DNA from 2 places in the Pseudonocardia wallangbongensis genome. Region 2 is predicted to be linked to the other one. Evidence: riboswitches for the same ligand, from Rfam matches in the RefSeq annotation. Region 2 holds a riboswitch; the other holds the start of a gene.
What was found. Region 2 has a riboswitch for thiamine pyrophosphate ahead of ACU436_RS18335 (ABC transporter substrate-binding protein). Riboswitches for the same ligand answer to the same signal wherever they lie in the genome.

Region 1 (10,353 bases), on a different contig from region 2:
CCGCGTCCACCGCGAGGCGCATCGCGTGGGCCATCCGCTCCGGATCGCCCGCGCGCGTGACGGCGGTGGCGAGCAGCACCGCGTCACACCCCAGCTCCATCGCCTGGGCGGCCTCGGACGCCGTACCGATGCCGGCGTCCAGCACCACCGGCACGCCGGCCTGCTCGACGATCATCTCGATGTTGTGCGGGTTGCGGATGCCCAGACCGGTGCCGATCGGCGAGCCGAGCGGCATGACCGCCGCGCACCCGACAGCTTCGAGCTTGCGCGCGAGCACCGGGTCGTCGTTGGTGTAGGGCAGCACGGTGAACCCGTCGTCCACCAGCTGTTCGGCGGCGTCGATCAGCTCGATCGGGTCGGGCAGCAGGGTGCGCTCGTCGGCCACCACCTCGAGCTTGACGAGGTCGGTCTCCAGCGCCTCCCGCGCGAGCCGGGCGGTGAGGACGGCCTCGGCGGCCGTGCGGCAGCCCGCGGTGTTGGGCAGGACCTCGATGCCGAGGCGCCGCAGCAGGTCGATCACGCCGGTGCCGGTGACCGCGTCGATCCGGCGCATCGCGACGGTGGTGAGCGCGGTGCCGGAGGCCACCAGGGCGCGCTCGAGGATCTCCAGGTTCGAGGCCCCGCCCGTCCCCATGATCAGCCGGGACGGGATCTTGCGGTCCCCCACCAGCAGCGACTCGTCCATGGTCATCCTCCCTGCACCGCCGTCAGCACCTCGACGCGCGCCCCGTCGGCGAGCGCGACGGACGGCCAGTCGGCTCGCGGCACGACCTCACCGTCCACCGCGACCGCGATCCCGTTCCCGGGAGCCCCGAGCACGGTGAGCGCGTCGCGGACGGACGCGCCGTCCGCGAGCTCGCGCTCCTCTCCGTTGATCCACACCTGCACGTGCTACCTCCTTGCCACTCGGTGCCGGGCGGGGTCAGCGGCGCGCACCGGGTCGGGGACGGGGTCGCCGCGCAGCAGGGCCAGCACGGCGTCGGCGGTGACGGGCGCGAGCAGCATGCCGTTGCGGTGGTGGCCGGTGGCCACGAGCAGGCCGTCGGGGCCGAGCGCGCCGATCAGCGGCAGGTTGTCCGGGCTGCCGGGCCGCAGCGCCGCGGCGCTCTCCAGCAGCGCGTACTCGGCGATGCCCGGCAGGATCCGCTCGGCGTCGCGCAGCAGGTCGCGCACCCCGCCGACCGTGACCTCGGTGTCGAAGCCCAGCTCCGCCTGGGTGGCCCCGATGACGAGGCCGCCGTCGTCGCGGGGGACGACGTAGACGGGGCGGCCGTCCACGAGCGCGCGCACCGTGCGCCGCGGCGGCGGGAACGCGCCCGCGCGGTGCGCGATCCGCAGGATCTCGCCCTTGACCGGGCGCACCAGCCCGTCGAGCGCCGGGTGCAGGGAAGCCGAGTGCGCGCCGGCGGCCACGAGCACGACGCCGGCATCGACGTCACCGCCGTCCGTGCGCACGCCGGTGACCCGCTCGCCGTCGTCGAGGACGGCCCGGGCGGGGCGTTCCACGACCGTGACGCCGGCCCGCTCGGCGGCGGCGCGCAGGGCGGTGAGCAGCACGCGGTTGTCGACGGCGAGGTCGCCGGGCACGGACAGGCCGCCGCGCACGTCCGGCCCGAGCGCGGGTTCGAGGCGCCGCAGCTCCCGGCCCGAGAGCCGCTCGACGTCGCGGCCGAGGCGACTCAGGAAGTTCGCCAGCGACTCCAGCTCGGCGCGGTCGCCGGAGCCGGTGGCCGCGACGACCGTGCCGTCGCTCCGCAGCCCGGCGGGGCGCCCCGCCACGGCCTCCAGCTCGGCGACGAACGCGGGCCAGCGCCGCACCGCCGCTTCGCCGAGCTCCAGCAACGCCTCCTCGCCCGGCCACGCCTCCGTGACGGGCGCGAGCATGCCGCCCGCCACCCACGACGCCCCGGACGCCGGTGCCGGATCCAGCACCGTGACCGCCACGCCGGCCTCGGCCGCGCGCCAGGCACACGACAGGCCGATCACGCCTGCCCCGATCACCGTGACTGAGTTCGACATCATCTCCGCTCCCTGCGCCGGCATGACCCGGATCAGGTTCGACGGTCGGGATCTGTTGGATCCCCTCTCAGCCCGCAGTACGGGCTCCCGTGCGTCACCTTCGATTCACCCTACGCCGTATCGATTGCCTCCGCTCCGCTGCGGCTCCCCCGACCCGCAGTCGGCGCGTAGCGTCGGCCACCGTGCCTGCCCTCGACGGCGCCACCGTGCGCAAGCGACTGGACGACGCCCGCCTCTACCTCTGCACCGGGGCCCGCCGCCGTACCGGCGATCTCGCGGAGTTCGCCGACGCGGCCCTCGCCGGTGGCGTCGACATCATCCAGCTGCGGGACAAGGGTCCCGACGGGCCGCTGGAGGCCCGCGACGAGCTCGCGGCGCTGGAGGTGCTCGCCGAGGCGTGCGCCCGCCACGGGGCGCTGCTCGCCGTGAACGACCGCGCCGACATCGCCCTCGCCTCCGGCGCCGACGTCCTGCACCTCGGCCAGGACGACCTGCCCGTCCGGTGGGCCCGGGAGGTGGTGGGCGACGAGGTGGTGGTCGGGCGCTCGTCGCACAGCCCGGACGAGACGGCGACCGCGGCCGGCGAAGCGGGCGTGGACTACTTCTGCGTCGGCCCCTGCTGGCCGACCCCCACGAAGCCCGGCCGCCCGGCCCCCGGCCTCGACCTCGTGCGCACGGTGGCCGGCCGGGCGCCGTCCCGGCCCTGGTTCGCGATCGGTGGCATCGACCACGCCCGGCTCGACGAGGTGCTCGCGGCGGGCGCCGAGCGCATCGTGGTCGTGCGCGCGATCACGGAAGCGGAGGACCCGCGCGCCGCGGCGGCGGCGTTCGCGACGAAGCTGCGCGAGCCGGCCGGCGGTACGAGCGGCACCTCCGTCCGATAGAGCAGTACGGAAGTGCCGTTCGTTCGATGGTCAGGTGGGCACGAAGGGGCGCCGTCAGCGCGACCGGAGCGCGCGACGGGCCGCCCACCGCGCCCGGTACCAGCGGATCGTCCAGAGCCAGCTCAGCCGGTCGTACCGCCGACGGCGGCGGCCGGCCACCGGCGACCGCCTCCGCCTGCTGCGGTGGCTCGTCGTCCCGACCACGCGGTCGATGGGCGGGCCGTGCAGGACCGAGTCGTCGGGGAGGTCACCGACGAGCACCCAGGCGGAGCCGACACGGGTGCCCGACCGGTGCCAGACGCGTTGTCCTGGTGCGGGTCCGATCACCGCGGCGGAGTTCACGGTTACCAGGATGACGCGGCGGAGCGCCGAAGTCGTCACGGCTCGCGGCCATCCTCGCTACCGGCTGGCTGCAGTGCGGGGGGCACGCCTGGCAGGGGGTGACTCGTTCGCGAGCCGTAAGGAAAACGCACCGCGTTCCCGGGATAGCGTCCCCCGGTGCCGGCCACCACCTCGAGGACCTCGCGGATCTCCGGGACCGATCTCGCCTGCGTGCTCGCGGCGGCGCTGGTCGTCGTGGCCGCGGCGGTGGTGGGCCGGGTGCTGCTGGCGGCGGGGGTCGACATCTTCCTGCCGTTCCCGCCCCTGCTCGCCGAGTGGCTGCCGCACCTCGGGCCGGGGACGCCGGTGGCCGTGGTCGTCGCGGTGCTGGTCGTGGCCAACGGGCCGGGGCTCGCAGAGCGGCTGGCGTGGCGCCCGCTGCTGGCCGCGGGGTTCGCGGCCGCGTTCGCGTGGACGCTGGCGCTCGCGCTCGTGGACGGGTGGCAGCGCGGGGTCGTCGAGCGGCTGACCAGCAGCCAGGAGTACCTGCACGACGTGCCCCGTGTGAGCGACGTCGGGGCGATGCTGCGCACGTTCGCCGATCACATCCTCACCGACCGGCCCGGCTTCTGGACCACGCACGTGGGCGCGCACCCGCCCGGTTCGCTGTTGACGTTCGTCTGGCTGGACCGGATCGGGCTCGGCGGTGGTGGCCCGGCCGGGCTGTTCGTGATGCTCGTCGGGGCGTCCGCCCCGGTGGCGGTGGCCGTGGCGGTGCGGGCATTCGGCGCCGAGCAGGTGGCGCGCCGCGCACTGCCGTTCGGCGTGCTGTTGCCCGGTGCGGTGTGGGTGGGGGTCTCGGCGGACGGGATGTTCGCGGGCGTGCTCGCGTGGGGCGTCGCCCTGCTGGCGGTCGGCGCGGTGGGGCGCGGAGCGCGGGCCGACCTCGCCGCGCTGGCCGCCGGGCTCCTGCTCGGGTGGTGCCTCTACCTGTCGTACGGCCTGGTGCTCGGCGGGCTGCCCGCCCTCGCGGTGCTCGCGTACACGCGGAACGTCCGGGCCGGGGCGCTCGCCGCGGCCGGGACGCTCGGGGTGGTCGGCGCGTTCACCGCCGCCGGGTTCTGGTGGTTCACCGGGTTCGAACGCGTGCAGGTGATCTACGCGGCCAGCATCGCGGAGACGCGGCCGTACTCCTACTTCGTGTGGGCCAACCTGGCCGCGCTCCTGTTCGCGCTCGGCCCCGCGGTCGTCGCCGCGCTGCACCGCGCCCGGTCCCTCCCGACCGGCGTCGCGCTCCTGGCCGGGGCCTGCCTCTCCGCGATCCTGATCGCGGACGTGTCCGGCATGAGCAAGGGGGAGGTCGAGCGGATCTGGCTGCCGTTCGCCGTGTGGCTCGTGGTCCCGTGTGCGCTCCTCCCACGCTCCCGGTACTGGCTCGTGGCGCAGGCCTGCCTCGCGCTCGCGGTCAACCACCTGCTGCTGACCGTCTGGTAGCAAGTGCCCCGGTAAGGCGGGTTGCCGGCGGCGCTCAAGCCGCTGCGCGAGACCGCGACCGCGGCGTGACCCTGCGGGCCCGGACCAGCCGAACGAGGTAGATCAGCAACGACAGCCCGACCATGGCGGCCACCAGCACCAGCCACCGGCCCAGGTAGGGCTGCTGGTCGAGGCCCGTGGCCGCGAGGTGCGTCACCCCGCCCTGGCGGATGATCCCCGGCAGGAAGACGAGGAACGTCAGCGCGGCGCCCAGCACCGGCACCCGCACGTGGTTGACCACCGGCACCCGGGGGCGGGGCAGCCGGGCGAGCACCCGGTCGGCCGCCGAGTACAGCGGGAACAGCACGAGGTCGTGCACCACGGCGGCGCCGACGAACCACGCGAGCACCCGCAGCAGGGCCGGGTCGCCGAGCAGGAACGACGCGGCGTACGCGGCGATCGCGAAGCACACCAGCAGCACCAGCAGGTGGGTGGGGCGGGCCCCGTAGCGGTCGACGAAACGGCGCATCACGCCTCCCGGAACTCGATGGAGCGCACCCACTTGGTGCAGCGGACACCGGGCATCGCGGGCACGATGATCCGGGCGGGGAAGCCGTGGTCGAGGCTGAGATCGACGCCGTTCACCCGCAGCGCGAGCAGGGCGTCGGGATCGAGCACCTGTCCCGCGGTCAGCGTTCCCTGCGCGAACGGCCCGTTCTCGAGCGACGCGACGAACGCCGACGCGGGCTGCGGCACGCCGGCGAGCCCGGCGAGGTCGCGCAGCCGCACACCGGTCCAGGTCTGCACGGTCGACCACCCCTCGACGCACGCGATCGGCAGCCGGGCGGTGTGCTGGGGCAGCGCCGCGAGATCGGCGCGGGAGAACGTCCGCGGGGTCGCGCCGGCGAGCGCGAGCGTCCAGTCGGCGGCGGGGGTGACGCCTGCGGCCGCCGCGGTGCGGTTGACCGGGAACCCGTTCGGCCCGTCGTCCGTGGTGCGCCCGCGGGGCAGCAGGAACGCGAGTTGCCGCGCCGGACCGTCCAGCACCTGACCGATCGACAGCGCCGCGAGCAGCGCCGATCCGCCACCGACCAGGGCGAGCACACCGCGCCGGCTCAGCGTGGGCGGCGCCGGGTCGGGCGCGACGAGGCCGGCCTCGTCCGGCGGCTCGGGCACCGTGCGGGCGAGCGGGGTGGCGAGTTCCCGGCGCAGCGAGCGGGAGCGCAGGCCGCGCACCATCGCGCCCAGCTTCAGCGACACGTGCGCGACGAACGCCCCGACGAACACCCACGCCCCGAGGTAGTGGCCCGTGTAGAAGCTGAACCCGAAGACGTAGTCGTACTGGATGTTGAGCAGCCCGGTGACGATCTCGAACAGCACGCTTCCCACGAGCAGCAGCAACGACGCGCGCTCCAGCGCCTGCGCGGGTGAACGGACCGGCGGCCAGTCGAAGAGCTTCGGGATCACCGACCAGAGCTTGGCCAGCACGACCGGCACCAGCACGATCCCCAGCCCGACGTGCACGCCCTGCGTCAGCTGGAAGAGCCAGGACGGCCGCGTCGGCCAGTCGAACGGTGGCAGCTGGAGGAGCCCGACGTCGCCGGGCAGGCCCTGGCTCGGTCCGTAGGCGATGCGGTCGAGCAGCCCGGTAACGAGTAGAACCGGCATCCCGACGAGCAGCACGACGGCGAAGACCGAGGTCAGCCATGGTCCGCGCAAGGGGCTGCGGAAACGGGGCGTGGGGGGTGGCACGGTGCGGACGTTAGGCCGGATGCCGCGGCCGGCGGCGTGGATCAGCGGATCGGTGAGCGACTCGTAAGGCTCTGCGGCTCCGGCGATCCCTAGGCTCGGCCCATGACGGCTCGTGTGCTGGTGGTGGACGATGACGCGACGGTCCGCGACGTGGTCGGGCGCTACCTCGACGAGGCCGGTTACCAGGTCGACCTCGCCGCGGACGGCCCCACGGGGCTGCGCGCGGCCCGGGAGCGCTCCCCGGACGCCGTGGTGCTCGACCTGATGTTGCCCGGCATGACCGGGCTGGACGTCTGCCGCGCGCTGCGCGCCGAGGACGATCGCCTCCCGATCGTGATGCTCACGGCGCTGGGCGAGGAGGACGACCGCGTGCTCGGGCTCGAGCTCGGCGCGGACGACTACGTGACCAAGCCGTTCAGCCCGCGCGAGCTCGTGCTGCGCGTCGGGTCGGTGCTGCGGCGCTCCCGCCCGCCGGAGTCGCCGGCCGAGGTCCTGGTGGACGGCGAGCTGCGGGTCGACCCGGCGGCCCGCCGCGCCTGGCTGGGCGAGCGGGAGCTCGCGTTGACCACCCGCGAGTTCGACCTGCTCGCGTACCTGCTCGCCCACCCCGGCCGGGCGTACAACCGGGCGGAGCTCCTGGCCGAGGTGTGGGGCTGGGAGTTCGGCGACCAGTCCACGGTCACGGTGCACGTGCGCCGGCTGCGCGAGAAGATAGAGACCGACCCCACCCGGCCCCGGCGCATCGCCACGATCTGGGGCACCGGGTACCGCTACGACCCCCTGGTCCCAGCATGAACGTCCTCGTCGAGCTCGCCAAGGCCGCCCCGATCGCGCTCTTCTCCGCGCTCCCGGTGGCGCTCGTCGGCGGGCTGGTCGTGCACCGCATGCGGCGCCGGTCGATGACGGCCACGATGACCGCGCTCGTGCTCGTGCCGCTCTTCGCCGCGCTCGTCGGCGTCGTGGCCACCAGCGGCTTCATGTACACGCCGCAGCTGGTGGGCACGGTCGCGGTGGTCGCGGTGGTCGCGGCGGTCACGGTGCCGGCCGGCATGATGCTCGGTCGCAGCGTGGCCCGCGAGACGCTCTGGCAGCGGGAGGCCCGCGAGGCCGAACGGCAGGCCGAGGCCGCGCGGCGCGAGCTCGTGGCGGGCATCGGGCACGACCTGCGTTCACCGCTCGCCGGCATCCGCGGCATGACCGACGCGCTGCTCGACGGCGTGGTGCACCGGCCCGGCGACGTGACCGAGTACCTGCAGCGGATCCGGCGGGAGACGGTGCGGATGGCCGGGATGGTCGAGGACCTGTTCCAGCTGTCGCGGGCCACCTCGGCCGCGCTGCGGCTGCCCGCCGAGCGGCTCGCGCTCGGCGAGATCGCCTCCGACGCGGTGGCCGCCGAGGCGGCGGTGGCATCGGCGGCCGGTGTCGCCGTCACGGCCGCGAACCCCGCCTGCTGGCCGACCGTGCTCGGCAGCGACGCCGACCTCGTGCGCGTGCTGCGCAACCTGCTCTCCAACGCGATCCGGCACACGCCCGTCGGCGAGACGGTGTCGATCTCGGCCGGGACCCGCGGCGCCGAGGCGTGGCTGGCCGTTCAGGACGCCTGCGGCGGCATCCCGGAGGCCGACCTCGACCGCATCTTCGACCCCGGTTACCGGGGCACGGATGCGCGCACCCCGGACGACTCCTCCGGTGCCGGGCTCGGCCTGACCATCGCGAAGGCGCTGGTGGAGGCCCAGCATGGGGGCATCACCGTGCGGAACGAGGCGCCCGGCTGCCGGTTCGAGATCACGCTGCCGACGGCGGACGTGCCCGCCCGGGTCAGCCCGCGAGACGCAGTTCGCTGAAGCAGCGGGGGCCGGCGTGGGAGGCGAGCGCCTCGAGCCCGGCGACGGCCGCCACCTCCCGCAACGCATCCGCCCCCACCACGGCCCACGGCAACGGCCGGCCCGGGCCCTCCGAGGTGTGGACCCGCGCCGTCCCCGCCCAGCAGGCGGCCGGATCCGGGTCGGTCTCGACCAGCACGGTTCCGCCGGGCCGCAGCAGGGCTGCGGCCCGGCGCAGGAGCCGGGCGGGGTCGCCGCCGATGCCGATGTTGCCGTCGGCCAGCAGCACGTGGTCCCACCGGCCGGGAAGTGCGGCGAACAGGTCGCGGCGCAGCACGGCGACGCCACGGGCGCGGCACCGCGCGACCGCGGCCGCGGACACGTCCACCCCGAGCGCCGGGATGCCCCGGCGGGTGAGCGCCACCACCAGCCGCCCCGGGCCGCAGCCCAGGTCGACGACCGGGCCGCGGCAGCGGTCGAGCAGCCAGCCGTCGTCGCCCGCGGCATCGGCGTGCCACCGCCGCACCGCGAGCACGACCTCGGCCCCGTCGCTGCGCACCAGCCGTGCGGGCACGCCGCGCAACGCGGCGTCGAAGGCGGCGTTCGATTGCCTCCGCTCGGCTCTGGCGGTGGTCACCGGGCGAACTCGAACGCGGGGCAGCTCCCGACCGCCGCGGCGAACCGCCCGTCCGGTGCCGCCCCGGCCACGGTGCGGGCGTCGGCGGCGGTGTCGACGTCGGTCAGCTCGGGGAGCAGGCCGACGCGCAGCCCGCCGTCCCGCAGGGCCCGCAGCGTGCGCTCCCCGGTGTCGTCGCGCGAGGTCGGGACGCCGGCGACGAGCCGCGCCGCGCCGGGATCGCGCAGGCCCAAGGCCCACCAGCCGCCGTCGGCGGCGGGGCCGAGCACGCCGTCCGTGCCCGGTGCACGGAGGCGGTCGAGGCACGCCGCGAGCAACTCGGAGCCGGCCTGCGGGGTGTCCATGCCCACCTGCAGCGTCGGGCGCCCGGCGAGGAGCGCGGCGGTGTCGAGGTGGGCCGCGGCGATCCGTGCACCGAGGTCGGTCCCGCGTTGGGACAGGATCCGGCAGCCGCGCAGCGCCGCGGTGAGCTCCGCGCGCCGCGCCGCCCCCGCGAGCCGACCGGTGAGCGCGACGACGGGCTCGGCACCGGGCACGCCGGCGGCCGCGTCGATGGTGTCGAGGAGCGAGGCGGCTGCCAGGTCGGCGGCCTCGGCCGGGGTGGCCGGCGGGCACAGCCGCGTCTTGACCCGGCCCGGCTCCGGCGACTTGGCCAGGACGATCACCGCGGCGGCCGCGATCACGAGAACCTCGGTGCGGCGAGCAGCCGGCCCATGTCGCGGACCGCGCGGGCCGTGCCCCGCACCGACCCGGACACCTTGGAGCGTCCACCGGCCCGCGGCCGGTACGTGACGTCCACCTCGTGCAGCCGCCAGCCGGCGGCACCGGCGCGCAGCAGGAGCTCCAGCGGGTAGCCGAAGGCGCGGTCGGCGACCCCGAGGTCGAGCAGGTCCTGCCTGCGGCCGACCCGGATGGGCGCGATGTCGTGCACCGGCACGCCGCGCGTGCGCAGCAACGCCGCGATGAGCGCGTTCCCCGCCCGGGCGTGCCACGGCCACGCGCCCGGACGGGGCACGCGCCTGCCGACGGCGAGGTCGGCTCCTCCCGCACGCACCGCGTCGGCCATCGGGCCCAGGACCGCCGGATCGAGCGAGCCGTCCCCGTCGAGCACGGCGACCAGTTCCGCCCGCGCCGCGAGCAGCCCGGTGTGGACGGCGGCCCCGTAGCCGCGCCGCGGCTCGACGACGACCCGAGCGCCGTGCGCGGCGGCGACGGCGGCCGTGCCGTCGGTCGACCCGTTGTCGACGACGAGCACCGGCCAGTCCGCCGGCAGCTCGGCCAGCACCGCCGGCAACGCGTCCGCCTCGTCGAGGCAGGGAAGGACGATCTCCACACCCGAGATCATCGGCCGAAAACCGCTCGTGGGACCCCCCATCGCTGCTTACCGAACGGTGACGGCCGGTTCCCGCAACGGGTCGCAGGCGAAGGCGGCGACACCCTCGGC
Region 2 (10,353 bases):
TCTGGGAGCCGTCGCGGGCGAGCAGGAAGCTGCGGCCGTCGTCGTAGCCGGTGTCCACCGTGCCCGCGCCGTCGTCCCAGGACGTGACGCAGGAGCCGGTGATGTCGAGCTTCCCGCCGAGCGCCTCGACCGACACGAACCGGCCGGGGTCGCTGCTGAGCTTGAGCCACCGGACCTGCGGCGCGCTGATCTGCAGCTCGGCCCCGCTGCGCACGGCGAGGTCGGCGCCGAGCTGCCACTCGCCGGGGGCGACCTCGCGGAGTGCGGCGGGGTCGTCCACGGCGGCGGCGATCGCCGGGAGCGTGACGCCGGTGCCGGCGACGACGTCGATCAGGTTCGTGGCGCGGTCGAACCGGACGTCGAGCCCGGTGGGTGCCGCCGGAGCCGGGGCGTCGGCGGCGGGGGCCTCCCGCACGCACGGCTGTGCCGGGTCGGTGGCGGCCGGCGGCGCGACGTCCCGGCGTTCCAGCGGCGCCGGTGCGGGCGCGCCGCACCCCGCGACGAGGACGGCCGCGACCGCGCCGGTGACGATCATCTGGACGGTTCGGCGCCAGATCGGCATCGCGCTCACAACGCCTCCATCGGAAGGGGCGGGCGGCGGCGCCGGGTGGTGCCGCCGAGGCGGCGCTGGCGGAACGTGTGCAGCTCCTCCAGCACCACGGCCAGCAGGATCAGCGGGACGCCGACGGCGCCCAGCAGGTTCAACGGCGGCAGGCTCAGGTCGTTGGTGCCCTGCTGGCTGATCACGCCGCGCACGGACTCCAGGGCGTGCACGTTGGAGTCGACGAGCGTGAACGGGCTGCCCTCGGCGCTGTTGACGCCGAGCTCGGTGGTGTCGACCGTGACCCCGGACGCGTAGACCAGCTCCGGGGAACGGGAACGGATCCCCTCCCGGGCGGCGGTGATCGTCGAGTTCGTGATCGTGGCGCCCGCCGCGATGTCCAACCCGGTGCCGCCGCCGGTGATCTGGGCGCCGGTGATGCGGGCGTCCGGGGTGAAGCTGCGCACGGCGTCGGACTCGACCCCGTTGACGGAGATGTCGGTGACGACGAGCCCGGACGTGCCGGCCGCGGTGACGAGACCGTCGCGCCCGCCCTCGACGGTGAGCCCGGTGAGGCGGATGTCGTGCGCCCCGCGGTCGACCCGCACGGCGGACCGGGAGTCGTACACCTGGACGCCGTCCAGCGCGATGTCGTTGCCGTTGACGGCCACGCCGGCGACGCGGGCACCGCTGAACGTCGAGTTCTTCGCCTCGAGGTTGCTGGTGCTCTTCTCGACGACCAGCCCGCGGGCACCGCCGGTGGTCTGGATGCCGTCGAGCACGATCCCGGAGCTGTGGACGTGGGTGAACACGCCCATGCGCTGGTCGGTGGCGGTGTAGCCGGAGACCGTGATGTCGGTGGAGCGGGAGATCCGCAGCCCGCCGGCCTCGTCGGCCGTGGTGTCGATCGCGGAGATCTGCGTTCCGGCCTCCCCGACGACGGCCACACCGAAGGCCCCGTTGGCGTTCGTGCTGATGCCGTTGATCGGGCGGCCGGCGCTCGCCCCGGACACCAGCACCCCGTTCTCGCCGTTGCCGGTGGCCCGGATGCCGCTCAGCGTGGTGCCCTCGTCGCCGGCCAGCACGAGGCCGTCCTCGGCCGAGTCGGACACCGTGAGCTGCTCGATGTCCACGCCCTCCGAGTGCGACAGCTCCACCCCGGTGCTGCCGCGCGCCACGGTGCTGCGCACGACCGAGCCGGTGCTGCCTCGGTGGAACTCCACGGCGGCGGTGCCGTCGTCGTCGGCGCCGGGGGTGCCGTCGGACACGGCGCCGAGGTCGTTGATCGTGGTGTCGGTGATGTCCAGCCGGCCGCCGCCGGAGGCGACGATCGTCGGCCGCCCCTTCGCGCTGGCGGGCAGCGGCTGCCCGGTGGCCGGGTCGACCGAGGTGACGGTGATCCCGCCCAGGGCCAGCCGGCCGCTTCCCGTGTGGATCGAGGCGGCGTCGGCCGGAGTGGCGCCACCCGCGAGCGCCAAAGTGTGGACAGAGCTGCCGGAGCCGCCCAGTTGCAGCGCGACGCGCGGGGTGAGGACGAGGGTGGCGTCGAGGGTCGCGGTGCCGTCGGCGATCTTCAGCCAGTCCGACGGCAGGGCGCGGTTGAGGTCGGAGATGGTGACCGTGCCCCCGGCCCGGCCGACCTGGCGGGTGACCCGGCCGTCCGTGGCGAGGTCGATGCGGTAGTCGCGCAGGATCGCCAGGTGGTGCGGGCGGCCCCGGGACTCCCAGGCCCGGCGCACGGATGCGGCGGTGTCCGGGGTGACCACCTGCGCCGGCCGGACCAGCGCCTGGGCGGCGGTGGGGGCCGCCGGGGCGGCCGCCGCCGTGCCCGCCGTGAGCCCGAGACCGATGGCGGTGGTCATACCCGCCGCGAGGATCCGGCCGACCCACCGCCTGCTGGTGGTGCCGGTGTTCATGCAGCTGCCCTCCGCAGGGGGATGACGTTGTCGTGGTGGTCGTCGTCGCGGTGGTCGTCCGTGTGGTCGTCGTCGGCGTGCTGCTCGACCGTGGTGCGCACGACCTCGCCGTTCTCCACCGCGACCTCGCGGGTGAGCCAGGCCTGCTTGCGGATGGTGACCAGCGCGGTGATCTTGATGATCGCCATCAGCCAGGAGACGACGACGTAGCCCAGCACGAAGAAGAAGCTGGACGGCCGCCGCCGGATGTGCGGGGCGAGCTTGGCCGCGCGGCTGATCTGCCACCACAGCAGCAGCACACCCGCGAGGATCCAGTTCTGCGTGACGAGGGCGAACCCCATCGCGAGCGGCCCGAGCAGCAGCGTGAAGCCGCTGACACCCTTGTCGATCATCGTGTAGGCGAGGAACGGGTGGCGCCACACCCAGGGCTTCGACAGGGCCCGCAGGTCCGAGCGCCAGGTGTTGCGGGCCCAGCGCAGCCGCTGGCGGAAGAACGTGCGCCAGCGGTCCGGGAACGTGGACCACACCTCCGCGGTGCGCTGCATGTAGGTGCGGTGGCCCCGCTCCAGGATCAGCGTGGTGAGGCGCTTGTCGTCGCCGGAGAGGGACCGGACACCCCAGAACGTCTCGTCCATGAAGTCGTCCTCGATCTCCAGCAGGAGCTCGCGCCGGTACACCGCGGTGCGCCCGGACAGGCACGAGACGGCCTGGCCCAGCAGGGACTGGGAGGCGTTCTCGTCGAAGTAGCGGTGGTCGAGGAACATGTCGGTGATCCGGGCCAGGAAGCCCTTCGACCCGTACACGGACTGCCGGGTGCCCACGCCGCCGATGCGCGGGTCGGCGAACGGCTTGGCCACCTCGATGGCGACGTCGTCGGCCCAGATCGTGTCGGAGTCGACGAGGGCGACCAGTTCCGTGCGGGCGGCGCGCCAGCCGCGCCGGAGCGCGTCGCGTTTGCCCGGGACGTCGGTGATGACGACGGTGACCGGGTAGCGGCTCGCGACGTCCTGACAGGTCGTGTCGGACTCGTCGATGACGAGGATGACCTCCTCGACCTCGTTGGCGAGCCACGACTCGATCGCCGCCGCGAAGATCTTCGGGTCTTCCTGGTAGACCGGCACCACGACCGACAGCGGCATCCGGTGCTCGCCCGTGATCGGCTTGTACAGCACCGCGGGGATGCGGCGGATGAGCCAGGTGCCCCACCGGATCAGCCCGAGCACCCCGAGCGGGGTGCCGAGCAGGTAGTAGTAGGCGGGCAGGTTCATGCCGACTCGCGCTCCGTGGCCGGGATCGAGCTCTGGCCGCGCAGCTCGCCGGCGTCGGCGTGCGCCATCGTGTCGATCTCGTGGTTGACGAGGGCGGCGAGGCGGTCGTTGGTCTCGACCACGGCCGAGAGCAGCGGCATGTCCACCCCGAGGGTGTCGGCGAAGCCGAGGAAGCCCTGGGTGTCCTTGGGCAGGCAGACGCCGCCGTAGGGGGCGCCGCCGCGGATGCCGTACTCGGGGTTGATGGAGCCTTCGGCGGAGCGGGCGACGGTGGCGGCGATCGGGTCGAGGTCCAGGCCGAGCTTCTGGGCCACCAGCCACATCTCGTTCCAGAAGCTGATCTTGGTGGCGTTGTAGATGTTGTGCGCGGCCTTGATGAACTCGGCCTCGGCGGGGTTGGTGAAGGTGCGCAGCTCACCGCCGAAGGGAGCGAGCACGGCCCGCAGGCGCTCGACGTTCTGCGGGTCGCGGCTGGCGATGATCGTCATCCACGGGTTGGCGAAGTCCTCGGCGGCCGAGACGGCCCGCAGGAACTCGGGGTTGGACGCGAGCCCGAAGCCCTCGTTGGCCACCATCCCGGAGTTCTCCTCCAGGGCGGTCTTGACCAGGCCCTCGGTGGTGCCCGGGGGCACGGTGGAACGCACGACCACGACGTGCTCGGCCGAGGCGCCGGCGAGCGCGCGGCCCACCGAGGCGGTGCCGGCGCTGAACGCCGACAGATCCCACCGGTGCCCGTCGTTCGGCGTCGGCAGGGTCAGGAAGATCAACGACTCCGGCTCGTCGGCGAGGTCGATCCCGGTGCGTGCATCCCAGCCGCGGTCGCGCAGCTCCTGGACCCGCACCTCGTTGATGTCGACGAACGTGACATCGTGGCCGGCCTTCAGGAAACCCTCACCGGTCGCGGCGCCCACGACACCGGAACCCATGATGAAAATCCTGGTCTTCACGAAATTGTCCCCCTCTTGACGGGCGATCCGGGGACAGGCAAGGTTCTGCCTCGGATCCGTTGGGCATGGCGGATGACGGACGGCGTCGTCCGCAGAGGTCGGTTCGACCCGCCGGTCATCGAGGACCGGACACGCGGGCATGCTCGAGCACCTCGTGGACGATGGGTGCTCGAGCACATCGGTGCAGGTCAAGCCGATCCTCGGTGCGGCCGGTAACAGCCCCCGATGAAGTCGTCCGGTGTTGCGCCCCCGCCGGACGGCTCCCGTTGCCGGGAGTCGAGATCGGTCGTAACTCCTACCGCTGACCGGCTGATCGCCGGTGGAACCCCTACGCGATAAACACTATCTCAACGGTCCCTGAGATCGTCTCAGATTACTGGTCACGCTGTGTCCTACGCGAGTGTGCGGTCCGTTATTCCCGGGCGTGTTCCCGCGGTTCCGGTGCCCCCGAGGAGCACGAACGCGCCGAGGGCCCGGAGAGCGAGTGCGGTGCTGCGCGGAAATGTGATCCGCCGCACGTGATGCGGCACACCGATCTCGCCTCGCGCCGGCAACAGCGTATCCTCATCCGAAACCCACGGGAGCCTCGCGTGCCGAGGCTGAGAGGGCGGCAGGACCGGCCGCTGACCGTTCGAACCTGACCCGGTTAGCACCGGCGTAGGGAGGAACTCGTGACGCCCGTTCGCGCCCCCCGAGTACTGGCGGCCCTGTCGGCCGTACTGGCCCTGGTGCTGGCCGGCTGTGGAAGCGGGGGCGGGCCGGAGACGATCCGCGTGGCCCTCGACTGGACGCCGAACACCAACCACACCGGCCTGTTCGTGGCCCAGCAGGAGGGCTGGTTCCGCGAGGCCGGCCTGGACGTGCAGTTCCTGCCGTACAACAGCACGTCGCCGGACACGCTCGTGTCCTCCGGCGTCGCGGAGTTCGGCGTGAGCTTCCAGGACTCCTTCACGTTCTCGAAGGCGGCAGGTGCCGACATCACGTCCGTGATGGCCGTGCTGCAGCACTGGGCCACGCAGATCGCGGTGCGGGCCGACCGGGCCGACATCACGTCCCCGAAGGACCTCGACGGCAAGACCTACGGCGGGTTCGGCGCGGCGTACGAGGAGCCCAAGATGCGCGCCGTCATCCGGGACGCGGGCGGGACGGGCACGTTCCGGACGGTCGTGCTGGGCACGGCCGCGTACGAGGCGCTCTACGCGGGCCAGGTGGACTTCACCGAGCCGTTCGTCGCCTGGGAGGGCATCGAGGCGGAGATGCGCGGGCAGCCGCTGAAGACGTTCTCCTACACCGACTACGGCTTCCCGGACGCGTACAACGTGCTGCTCATCGGCAACTCGCCGTGGCTCTCGGCCCACCCCGACCTCGCGGCCAGGTTCGTGCAGGCCGCGCAGCGCGGCTACCAGCTCGCGGCCGACGACCCCGACCGCGCGGCCCAGCTCCTGATCGACGCCAACCCCGGCACGTTCACCGAGCCGGAGCTCGTGACGCGCAGCCAGCACATGCTCGCCGACCGGTTCCTGCGCGACGAGAACGGCCGCGTGGGCACCCAGACGCTCGAGAAGTGGACGGGGTACTCGGGGTGGGTGTTCGACACGGGGGTGTTGACCGGCCCCGACGGGGCGCCGCTGACCGAACGCCCGGACTTCGCCACCTGGTTCAGCAATGACTACGTCGCGCCGCCCGCCTGACTCGCGGGTGTGGGCGCGGGTGGTGCCGCCGCTGGTGCTCGTCGCGGCGGGGCTCGCGGCCTGGCAGTGGTACGTCACCGCGGCGGGGGTGCGGCCGCAGGTGCTGCCCTCGCCGCTGCGGGTCCTGGAGCAGGGCTGGGCGTTCCGCGACCAGATCTGGGCGAACACGCTGCCGACCGTGCAGGTCACCGCGGTCGGGTTCGGGGTGTCGCTCGCCCTGGGCTGGGCGATCGCGACCGCCGTGGACTTCTCGCCGTGGCTGCGCCGCGCCCTCACGCCGCTGCTGGTCGCCTCGCAGACGTTGCCGATCATCGCGATCGCCCCGCTGCTGATCATCTGGTTCGGGTTCGGGCTGTTCCCGAAGGTCGTGGTGATCGCGCTCGTGACGTTCTTCCCGATCACGGTCGGGCTCGTCGAGGGGTTCGCCGCCACCGACCGCCAGGCCACCAGCCTGCTGCGGAGCATGGGCGCCTCACGCTGGCAGCAGTTCCGCTACGTGCGGCTGCCCGGCGCCATGCCCCGGTTCTTCACGGCGCTGCGCATCGGCATCACCTACGCCGTCACCGGCGCGATCTTCGCCGAGTACGTCGGCGCGACGGCAGGGCTGGGCATCTTCATGAGCCTGCAGAAGAACTCCTTCCGCACCGACCTCGTGCTCGCCGCCGTGCTGGTCACGGCCCTGCTGTCGGTGACGCTGTTCCTGCTGACCTACGCCGTGGAGCGGCTCGTGATCCCCTGGTGGCGCCGTGCATGACGGGAAGCTCATGATGGAGGGCCTGTACAAGGCGTTCCCCGGCCCGCTCCCCGTGCTGGACGGGGTGGAGTTCGACGTGGCGCCGGGGGAGTTCGTCTCGGTGATCGGGCCGAGCGGCTGCGGCAAGTCCACGCTGTTCAACGTGATCGCCGGGCTGGAGCCGCCGGACGCCGGGCGCGTGTTCGTGGACGGCGAGGACGCCACCGGACGCGTCGACCACGTCGCCTACATGCCGCAGCGGGACCTGCTGTTCCCGTGGCGCACGGTGCTGGACAACACGACCCTCGGCCTCGAGGTGGCCGGGATGCGCCGGCGCGCGGCGCGGGAGCGGGCCCGCCCGCTGTTCGCGCCGTTCGGCCTGGAGGGGTTCGAGTCGGCGCGGCCCCACGAGCTGTCGGGCGGGATGCGCCAGCGGGCCGCGCTGCTGCGCACCGTCGTGCAGGACCGGGCGGTGCTGCTGCTCGACGAGCCGTTCGGCGCGCTGGACTCCCTCACCCGCACCGACATGCAGACCTGGCTGGAGGAGGTCCGCGCCCGCTTCGGCTGGACCGTCCTGCTGATCACCCACGACATCCGCGAGGCGGCGTTCCTGTCCGACCGGGTCGTGGTGCTCGGGCCGCGGCCCACCCGGGTGCGGCGGGAGGTGGTGGTGGACCTGCCGCGCCCCCGTCAGGTCGAGCTGATCACCTCGACGCGGTTCGCGGAGGTCGAGTCCGAGCTGCTCGCGGCGCTGCGCGGCGCGTCCTGAACCAGGCTCGACAGCTCGTCGTGCAGCGCGACGGTGTCGGGGTGGTTCGCGCCGAGCAGCGCGGCCGAGTCCTCGAACGCCTGCCGGAACAGCGCGACGGCCTCGCTGCCGCGACCGAGCGCGGCGAGGCAGCCCGCGGCGTTCGCGCGCATCGCGATCGTGTGCGGGTTGCGGGAACCGTGGGCCTGCTCCGAGTCGTGCAGCGTGACCTCGAGCAGGGTGAGGGCCGCCACGACGTCCCCGGCGGCCGCCCGCGCGAGGGCCATCCCCATCCGGGACACGAGCGTGTCGGTGTGGGTGGGCCCGAGGATCCGGCGGCGATCGGCGGTGACGCGAGTGGACAGCTCGACCGCCTCGTCCGCCACCCCGGCCAGGCGGTACGCGGACGCGAGGGCGTCGGCGGCCGCGAGCGTGCGGGGGTCGTCGGCGCCGAACATGCGCACCCGGTCGGCCAGGTTCGTGATCATCAGCTCCAGCCCGCGGCGCTGGCCGGCGGCCACGAGCGCCGCGGCGAGGTTGCCGGCGACCGTGAGCGTGTGCGGGTGGTCGCCGCCGAGCGTCTCGATGCACCCCTCGTAGGCGTCCTCGAACCGCGGGACCGCCTCGGACACCCGGCCCGCCGCGAAGTAGCTGACCCCGTCGGCGTTGCGCGCGGCGAGCGCGGAAACGTCCTCCGGGCCGCGGGCGGGGCCGCGCTCGCGTGCCTCGCGCGACCACCACGCCATCGTCGACCCCTTCCCCCGATCGGTGGAGCCAGACGCTACCGATAGGCGCTGAGCCCCTCGACGCGGGTCCCGGGAAAGTGATCACTTCTGCCGGGCGGGCCCGATCCTCACGCGGGCCTGCTCGCCGGGCGCAGGCGGGTGGAGGCGCGCACCACGAGCTCGGGGGCGAACACCACCTGCTGGTGCTGGTGCTCCCCCGGCGTGCGGGCTTCCTCGAGCAGCAGCCCGGCCGCGGTGCGTCCCAGGAGCTGCCGGGGCTGGCTCACCGACGTCAGCGGCACCGCGGCGGCCTCGGCGAACTCGATGTCGTCGTAGCCGACGATCGCGAGGTCGTCGGGCACCCGCAGCCCGAGGCGCACCATCTGCTGCAGCAGCCCGAGCGCGACCAGGTCGTTGGCGCAGAACGCGGCCGTCGGCCGGCGGGCCGCCGGCATGCCGGCGATCCGCTCGCCCGCCCGCCGGCCCTCGGCCACGTTGAGTGCCGCGGTCTCCATGACGATGAGGTCGGCGCCCGGTGAGCGGGCGGCCGCCTTCTCGGCGCCGGTGATCCGGTCGGCGACCTGGCCGATCGCGCGCGGACCGCCGACGAACGCGATCCGCCGGTGGCCCGTCTCCAGGAGGTGCGTGACGGCGAGGTCGCCGCCGAGCACGTCGTCGACGGTCACCGAGCAGCCGTCCGGACCGGCGCCGCGGTCCACGATCACCACCGGCGTGCCACGACCCGCGAGGGCGCTGATGCGCGGATCGGCCGAGTCGACCGGCGTGATCAGCACGCCCTCCACTCGCTGCTGCTCGAGCAGGTCGAGGAAGCCCGCCTGGCGGGAGCTGCTCTCGGCGCTGTTGCAGAGGAAGAGCGCGAGCCCCGCGTCGTCGGCGGCCTCCTGCACACCCTCGGCCACGTCGGTGAAGAACGGGTTGGACGTGTCCAGCACCACGTACGCGAGCGTGCGGCTGCCCCCGCCGCGCAGCTGGCGGGCCGACTCGTTGCGCACGAACCCCAGCTCGGCGATCGCGGTCAGCACCCGCTGCCGGGTGCGCTCGCTGACCAGCTCCGGCCGGTTGAGGACGTTGGACACGGTGCCGAGCGAGACGCCGGCGCGCAGCGCCACGTCCTTCATGCTCGGGGCGCCCCGTGAGCCAGTCCCCGCCGTCACGACCGTCGCCTCCCGAGAGCGCTGGAACGGATCGAGTCTAGTGCTCCCCAGGTCATGGCCCCGCCAGACGCGGCCGATCGGTCATCGAGATCCCCCGTACCGGTGCAGCGCCACCGGACCGAGCAGGCCGGTGCGCACCTGGCCCGCGTAGACACCGGCCGTGGGAGAGGCGTCGTCGAGGTACCCGGCCAGGGTGCCGCGCACGACCACCTCGATCTCGTTCTCGCCACGCCGCAGGTGTTCGGTGAGCTCGGCGCGCCACGGCCCCCACACGAGGCGCGCGGCGAGCACACCGTTCACGTGGACGTCGGCGGTGCCGCGCACCTCGCCGAGGTCGAGCACGCTGCGCCCACCCCCGCTGAGCCCGCCCTCGGCGACGACGACGGTCCGCCGGTAGGTGACGTGCCCGCCGAGCGCCCGCAGGCCCAGCTCCTCCCAGGGGACGAGCGGCACCTCGGCCTCGGCGACCTCCAGCTCGACCGGGCCGGAAAGCAGCGCGCCGCCGCGGCGGCCGTCCCGGGCGGTGACGCGGAGGAGCACGTCGCAGCCGTGGCGCGCGGGGAACCGGAGGGTGCCGCCGACCGGGGTGATCTCCGTGCCGTCCACCTC

Region 1: linked by a shared signal. The riboswitch ahead of thiO (glycine oxidase ThiO) and the one ahead of ACU436_RS18335 (ABC transporter substrate-binding protein) in region 2 are both predicted to bind thiamine pyrophosphate.

What each region holds. Positions count from the first base shown of each region.
Region 1 is NZ_JBRERS010000011.1:46,962-57,314, reverse strand. Features, by position in the region: gene thiG (thiazole synthase) at 1-691, opposite strand, end outside; gene thiS (sulfur carrier protein ThiS) at 688-888, opposite strand; gene thiO (glycine oxidase ThiO) at 892-2,022, opposite strand; TPP riboswitch at 2,012-2,120, opposite strand; gene thiE (thiamine phosphate synthase) at 2,202-2,903, shown strand; gene ACU436_RS31955 (hypothetical protein) at 2,958-3,245, opposite strand; gene ACU436_RS31950 (hypothetical protein) at 3,402-4,718, shown strand; gene ACU436_RS31945 (hypothetical protein) at 4,753-5,226, opposite strand; gene ACU436_RS31940 (molybdopterin-dependent oxidoreductase) at 5,226-6,449, opposite strand; gene ACU436_RS31935 (response regulator transcription factor) at 6,552-7,244, shown strand; gene ACU436_RS31930 (sensor histidine kinase) at 7,241-8,293, shown strand; gene ACU436_RS31925 (methyltransferase domain-containing protein) at 8,268-8,909, opposite strand; gene ACU436_RS31920 (TIGR04282 family arsenosugar biosynthesis glycosyltransferase) at 8,906-9,592, opposite strand; gene ACU436_RS31915 (glycosyltransferase family 2 protein) at 9,589-10,242, opposite strand; gene ACU436_RS31910 (NAD-dependent epimerase/dehydratase family protein) at 10,291-10,353, opposite strand, start outside.
Region 2 is NZ_JBRERS010000004.1:646,535-656,887, forward strand. Features, by position in the region: gene ACU436_RS18315 (right-handed parallel beta-helix repeat-containing protein) at 1-562, opposite strand, end outside; gene ACU436_RS18320 (right-handed parallel beta-helix repeat-containing protein) at 568-2,457, opposite strand; gene ACU436_RS18325 (glycosyltransferase) at 2,454-3,725, opposite strand; gene ACU436_RS18330 (hypothetical protein) at 3,722-4,651, opposite strand; TPP riboswitch at 5,240-5,353, shown strand; gene ACU436_RS18335 (ABC transporter substrate-binding protein) at 5,344-6,363, shown strand; gene ACU436_RS18340 (ABC transporter permease) at 6,338-7,117, shown strand; gene ACU436_RS18345 (ABC transporter ATP-binding protein) at 7,110-7,865, shown strand; gene ACU436_RS18350 (tetratricopeptide repeat protein) at 7,787-8,590, opposite strand; gene ACU436_RS18355 (LacI family DNA-binding transcriptional regulator) at 8,698-9,708, opposite strand; gene ACU436_RS18360 (hypothetical protein) at 9,826-10,353, opposite strand, start outside.